DNA from 3 places in the Microbacterium caowuchunii genome. Region 2 is predicted to be linked to each of the others. Evidence: predicted binding sites of a transcription regulator. Region 2 holds the regulator's gene; each other region holds the start of a gene.

Region 1 (2,266 bases), 920 kb from region 2:
GGCGGCTCCGCCGCATCCGCGAGGACCGTCGCCGCGCCCGCGCGTCGCGGATGGCCGGTTGACCGGGCTCACGGCATCGGTTCGGTAGCATCGGGGGGTGCCGCGCCAGAGCTTCCCCCGTGATCGCTTCGACGATCTCCCGGAGGGATCGGGACGGGTGGGGGCCCATCGGGCCGAGAACCCGCGCATGCGACCGGGCGTCATCGCGCTCTGGGCGCTGGTCGCGACGATCCTGCTCGTGATCATCGGCATCTTCGGGAGCCTTGTGGCATCCGGCCGTGTGACGCTCTTCCCGACCCCGGAACCCACCGTCGAACCGATCCCGGAGGTGGCCGCCGTCGTCGACACGTCCTTCTCCGTCGTCGTGCTCAACGCGACCGGCGAGCAGGGCCTGGCCACGACCCTGAAGGATGAGATCGTCGCCGCCGGATGGAGCGCCGACTCGGTGCTTGCCAGTCAGGCGAGCGTCACCGACTTCCCGGAGACCACCGTCTACTACGCGTTCCCCGCCGACGAGGCCGCCGCGCTGGGGTTGGCGGAGGTCATCGGCGGAGCCAGGGTCGAGCAGAGCGATCGGTACCAGCCGCTCGACGACCCGGGCACCGATGAACTCGACGAGAGCCAGTCCGCCCAGCTGACCGTCGTCATCGGTCTCGACCGCACCGCCGCCGGGGCTCCGGAGCCCGAATCCGCCGAGTGACGCGCTCCTCGCGCCGCCTCCGGGCGGTGCGTGTTTCCGCGGCGTAAACAGTTGACGGCGCCCGTGTCAACAGTGCCGACTTCGCTGCCCGGATGCGGGGCCCGCTACATACGATGAAGGCGTTTCCACCCGCTTCAGGAGATTCACATGGCTCAGGGCACCGTCAAATGGTTCAACGCCGAGAAGGGCTTCGGCTTCATCACGTCCGGTGATGGGCAGGACGTCTTCGTCCATTACTCGAACATCGATATGACCGGCTTCCGCGTCCTCGAAGAAGGACAGGCGGTCGAGTTCACCGTCGGAAGCGGGCAGAAGGGCCCGCAGGCCGAGGAGGTCCGCGTCCTCGCCTGAGGATCCGCCTCCTCGCCTGAGGATGTCTCCGCATCCGTCCGACCCCGCCGGCTCCCGAGCCGTCGGGGTCGTCGTGCGTGCGGGTCACGCCGCGTGACGCGTCGGTCCGGAGTGGCTTGCACTCGATGGGGTCGAGTGCCAGAATGAGTTAGCACTCGCGTTTGACGAGTGCTAATAGACGGTAAGCCCACGTCCGGGAGGGACGACACACACATGGCAAAAATCATCGCTTTCGATGAGGAGGCCCGTCGCGGCCTCGAGCGCGGCCTCAACATCCTGGCTGACGCGGTCAAGGTGACCCTCGGTCCCCGCGGTCGCAACGTCGTTCTGGAGAAGAAGTGGGGCGCCCCCACGATCACCAACGACGGTGTGTCGATCGCCAAGGAGATCGAGCTCGACGACCCGTACGAGAAGATCGGTGCGGAGCTCGTCAAGGAGGTCGCCAAGAAGACCGACGACGTCGCCGGTGACGGCACCACGACCGCCACGGTCCTGGCTCAGGCGCTCGTTCGCGAAGGACTGCGCAACGTCGCGGCCGGCGCCGACCCCATCTCGCTCAAGCGCGGCATCGAGAAGGCCGTTGAGGCCGTGACCGAGGCGCTGCTCGCTTCCGCGAAGGAGATCGAGTCCAAGGAGCAGATCGCCGCCACCGCGTCGATCTCTGCCGCAGACCCCGCGATCGGTGCACTCATCGCCGAGGCGATCGACAAGGTCGGCAAGGAGGGTGTGGTCACCGTCGAGGAGTCCAACACCTTCGGCACCGAGCTCGAGCTCACCGAGGGTATGCGTTTCGACAAGGGTTACCTGAACCCCTACTTCGTGACCGACCCGGAGCGTCAGGAAGCGGTCTTCGAAGACCCCTACATCCTGATCGCGAACCAGAAGATCTCGAACATCAAGGACCTGCTCCCGATCGTCGACAAGGTGATCCAGGACGGCAAGGAACTCCTGATCATCGCTGAGGACGTCGAGGGCGAGGCTCTGGCCACGCTCGTGCTCAACAAGATCCGCGGCATCTTCAAGTCGGCTGCCGTCAAGGCTCCCGGCTTCGGCGACCGCCGCAAGGCCCAGCTGCAGGACATCGCGATCCTCACGGGTGGCCAGGTCATCACCGAGGAGGTCGGTCTCAAGCTCGAGAACGCCACCCTCGACCTGCTCGGCCGTGCCCGCAAGGTCATCATCACCAAGGACGAGACCACCATCGTCGAGGGTGCC
Region 2 (2,266 bases):
CGGCGCGGGAAGCCGGCCTCGACGTCAGCCTGGACCTGATCTACGGCGCACCGGGGGAGAGCCTCGCGGACTGGCGCACCTCGGTGGAGACGGCGCTGGCGCTGGAGCCCGACCACCTGTCCGCCTACGCACTGATCATCGAGGACGGCACGAAGCTCGCCCGCCGCATCCGCAGCGGTGAGGTCCCCGCCCCCGACGACGACCTGCAGGCGGACATGTACGAGCTCGTGGACGATCTGGCGGGCGCGGCGGGGTTCGACTGGTACGAGGTCTCGAACTGGGCGCGGGGGGAGTCGCACCGCTCCCGCCACAACCTCGCCTACTGGCGGGGCACCGACTGGTGGGGCTTCGGTCCCGGCGCGCACAGCCACGTCTCCGGCGTGCGGTGGTGGAACGTGAAGCACCCCGCCGCGTACGCGCAGCGCCTCGCACAGGGGATCTCGCCCGCCGCGGCCCGCGAGATCCCGGATGCCGATGCCACGACCCTGGAGCGGGTGCTGCTGCAGTCCCGCATCCGGGAGGGCCTGCCGGTCGACCTGGTGCCGGCCTCACGGCGCCCGCAGGTGGCCGGCCTCATCGCCGACGGTCTCGTCGAGGGCGCCGACGCCGTGCGGGGCCGCGTCGTCCTCACCCGCCGCGGTCGTCTGCTGGCCGACGCCGTGGTCCGTGCCCTGACCGACTAGCCCCCTTCTCCGTCCCGCAGGCCCGTCGACTCGCCACGTTTTGCGGATCCGGCGGCGCCGTCACCCGCAGAACGTGGCGAGTCGACCGCGGGATGGTGCGGCGCTCACGGCTCGCATGAGGTTGGACGGGCTAGAATTGGCACTCTGGGAACTCGAGTGCCAGGAGGGATGAGCATGGTCAGCGAACGTGGACTCGATGTCCTGCGTGCGATCGTGCAGGACTACGTCGAGACGCGCGAACCCGTGGGCAGCAAGGCGATCGTCGAGCGGCATTCGTTCGGCGTCTCGGCCGCGACGATCCGCAACGACATGGCGCTCCTCGAGGACGAGGAACTCATCGCGGCGCCGCACACCTCCTCCGGCCGCGTTCCCACCGACAAGGGCTACCGCGTCTTCGTCAATCACCTCGCCGAGCTCCGTCCCCTCACCACCGCGCAGCGCAACGCGATCACCGCCTTCCTCGACGGCCCCGCCGACCTCGACGACCTCCTCGCCCGCACGGTGCGCGCGCTGACCCAGCTCACCGGCCAGGTCGCCCTCGTGCAGTACCCGTCCTTCGAACGCGCGAACGTCACGCACGTCGAGCTCGTCCACCTCGGTGGCACCCGCATCATCGTGATCGTCGTGACCGACACCGGTCGCGTCTCGCAGCGTCTGGCCACCGTGCCGGATGAGGTCGACGAGGCGGATGTCGCCCAGTTGCGGGCTCGGGTGTCCGTGCTGGTGACCGGGCAGTCCGTCCGGCAGGGAACCCTCCGCGTCGAGCAGGCACTGGCGAAGGCGGTCACCCCCGCGGGAGCCGACGGCGCGTACCGCGAACTCCTCCGGGTCGTCGGCGAGGAGCTCGACGAGTTCCGCCAGGACCGGCTCGTGATGGCGGGTGCGGCGAACCTCGCCCGCACCGTGTCGGACTTCCGCGGCAGCATCTACCCGCTTCTCGAGGCGATCGAGGAGCAGGTCACGCTGCTGCGACTCATGACGGAGATGGTGGCGGACGAGCACGGGCTCGCCGCATCCATCGGCCGGGAGAACGCACCTTTCGGGCTCGCGGAGGCGTCGGTGGTCGCGAGCGACTACGAGGCGACCGTCGGGCAGGCCCGGGTCGGCGTGCTCGGCCCCACACGGATGGACTACTCCAGCAACCTGGCCGCGGTACGCGCCGTGGCGCACTACCTGAGCCGGTTGCTCGACGAAGACGAACGGGCGCGCTGAGCGCTCGCACATGATCCCGCGCGCGGCGCGGACGGGAAGGCGAAAGTGGCGGACCACTACGAAGTACTCGGCGTGTCGCGGGAAGCGACGCCGGACGAGATCAAGCGTGCCTATCGCAAGCTGGCACGGCAGCTGCACCCGGATGTGAATCCGGGTGAGGACGCGGCCGAGAAGTTCAAGCTCGTGACCCATGCCTACGACGTGCTGAGCGACCCGGAGCAGCGCCGTCGTTACGACATGGGGGACACCGGCGGCTTCGGCGGCGGCGGCGCGGGCTTCGGCGGGTTCGGCGACATCTTCGAGACGTTCTTCGGCGGCGGCGGTGCCGGCGGAGGCGGGGGACGCTCGCGTCCCCGCTCTCGCGCCGAGCG
Region 3 (2,266 bases), 750 kb from region 2:
ACCGGCGCGACGAACTGCATGATCCCGAGCGTCGTGAGCGAGGCCCGGCGGGCCGCCGACGCGAACATCAGCAGCGGAACCGCGGTGGCGACGCCGGCGCAGGCGAGCAGGAGCAGCTTGCCGCCCCCCACCGAGGTGAACGCCAGGCCGCCGAGCGCTGCCACGACGGCGAGCTGCACGATGGCGACGGGGGCCAACCAGAGCGACTCCAGGGTCAGTCCGCTCACGGCGTCGACGGACGGCCCGATCTTCTTCTTGACCAGCCCGTAGAAGGCGAACGAGAACGCGAGGCTGAGCGCGATCCAGGGGAACGCGCCGTACCCGACGACGATGACCACGACCGCGGCCGCCGCCAGGGAGATCGCGACCCACTGGGCGATGCGCAGTCGCTCGCGCAGCAGCAGCACACCGAGCAGGACGGTCACGATCGGGTTGATGAAGTACCCGAGGCTCGTCTCGATGACGTGCCCGGTGAGGGCGCCGACGAGGTACACCTGCCAGTTCACGTAGATCAGCAGCCCGGCGAGGACGGTCAGCCCGACCAGACGGGGCTGACGCAGGATGGCGACCAGCCGGCGCCACGAGCGCGTCACGGCGATGAGGATCGCGCAGAAGACGAGCGAAAGCAGGATCCGCCAGGCGACGATCTCGAACGGACCGATCGGCGCCAGCAGGACGAAGTACAGCGGGAGGAAGCCCCAGAGTGCGTACGCGCCGAAGGCGTAGAGGCCGCCGGCGGTGCGCTGCTCGGCGGGAGGAGTCGGTGTCACCGGCCCAGCCTAGGTCCGGCCGGCGCACGCGCGGGTCGCAGGAACCACGAAGGGCCCGTCCACCGGAGTGGACGGGCCCTTCGACGAGTTCGTCAGCGAACGACGACGGCGAGGACGTCGCGGGCCGAGAGCACGAGGTACTCGTCGGCGCCGAACTTGACCTCGGTCCCGCCGTACTTGCTGTAGATGACGCGGTCGCCGACGGCGACGTCGAGCGGAACGCGGTTGCCGTTGTCGTCGATGCGGCCGGGGCCGACAGCCACGACCTCGCCCTCCTGGGGCTTCTCCTTGGCGGTGTCGGGGATGACCAGGCCACTAGCGGTGGTCTGCTCGGCCTCGACCTGCTGGATGACGATGCGGTCCTCGAGCGGCTTGATGGAAACCGACACGGTCTACCTCTTCTTTCTCGCTTCGTGAAACGGAAGACTCATTAGCACCCTCACACCGAGAGTGCTAACGCCAGTGTAGAGGCGTACTGGCACTCGTGCAACGCGAGTGCCAATGCGGGTCCACCCCGTAATCTCCCCTCCTCCCCCTAACGTCCCGGCGCGGCCGAGCCCGTCCGACGGAGGACCCGATCGTCCGGCCCCCTAATCTGCGGCGGACGTGTCCCCCAAATGGCCATGCGGTGGTATACAGGCCCTGTACCACTCCTGAGGGGGCAAATATGGGTGAGTACGTTCTCGCCGTCGATGTCGGGACGTCTCGAGTGAGTGCTGCCGTCGCACGCAAGGCGACGACCGGGGAAATCAGCACCACGAGCGTCGCTCTGGGGCGCGCCCGGGACGCGGCGCCGGCGACCGTCTTCGTCGGCGAATCCGGGCTGCAGTTCGGGGATGCGGCGGACCGGCGCGCGCTCGTCCAGCCCGACCGGGCGCTGCGGGCCGTGAGCATCCGCATCGGCGACGATGCACCCTTCGTCGTGGGCGACCGCCGATTGATGCCGGCCGACGTCTTCGCCGCGATCGTCGGCTGGGTCGTCGAGTCCGTGAAGGACCGTGAGTCCGCCGATCCGTCCGCCATCGCGGTCACGGTCCCCGCGACCTGGGGCGACTACCGCACCGACCTCGTCCGCGCCGCCCTGGAACGGGCGGGCCTGACCGGGGTGGCGCTGACCACCGGCGCCGAAGCCGCCGCAGCCGAGTACGAGACCGCCACCCCGCTCCGGCCGGGTCGCGCCCTCGCCGTCTACGATCTCGGCGGCGGCGGATTCGAGGCCGTCGTGCTGCGCAAGGAGCGCGGCTCCGACCGGCTGCGGATCGTCGGCACACCGCTCGCCGCAGATGACGCCGCCGGGGGGGACGTCGACGACGCGGTCCTCGCCCGGGTGCTCCAGTCGACCGGTCTCACGGCGACATCGCCCGAGTTCCTCGGCGCACCGCCGCTGGCCGCCGCCGCCCTGCGACGCGAGTGCACCGAGGCCAAGGAAGCCCTCTCCTTCGACTCGGAGACGGTTGTCCCGGTGATCGTCGGCCAGGGCGGCAGCGTGCGCCTCA

The links. Region 2 encodes HrcA, which represses chaperone genes, less so after heat shock. Its sites were predicted from a motif close to TTNGCACTCGNNNNNNNCGAGTGCNAA; they were not measured.
Region 1: groL (chaperonin GroEL) is a predicted target of HrcA. The motif match lies at 1,200-1,226, and genes of this name have one in related genera.
Region 3: groES (co-chaperone GroES) is a predicted target of HrcA. The motif match lies at 1,246-1,272, and genes of this name have one in related genera.

The regions. Positions count from the first base shown of each region.
Region 1 is NZ_CP044231.1:878,335-880,600, forward strand. Features, by position in the region: gene F6J84_RS04150 (DUF3263 domain-containing protein) at 1-62, shown strand, start outside; gene F6J84_RS04155 (LytR C-terminal domain-containing protein) at 98-700, shown strand; gene F6J84_RS04160 (cold-shock protein) at 848-1,051, shown strand; gene groL (chaperonin GroEL) at 1,265-2,266, shown strand, end outside.
Region 2 is NZ_CP044231.1:1,801,743-1,804,008, reverse strand. Features, by position in the region: gene hemW (radical SAM family heme chaperone HemW) at 1-683, shown strand, start outside; gene hrcA (heat-inducible transcriptional repressor HrcA) at 858-1,895, shown strand; gene dnaJ (molecular chaperone DnaJ) at 1,941-2,266, shown strand, end outside.
Region 3 is NZ_CP044231.1:2,552,469-2,554,734, forward strand. Features, by position in the region: gene rarD (EamA family transporter RarD) at 1-770, opposite strand, end outside; gene groES (co-chaperone GroES) at 863-1,159, opposite strand; gene F6J84_RS12170 (Hsp70 family protein) at 1,438-2,266, shown strand, end outside.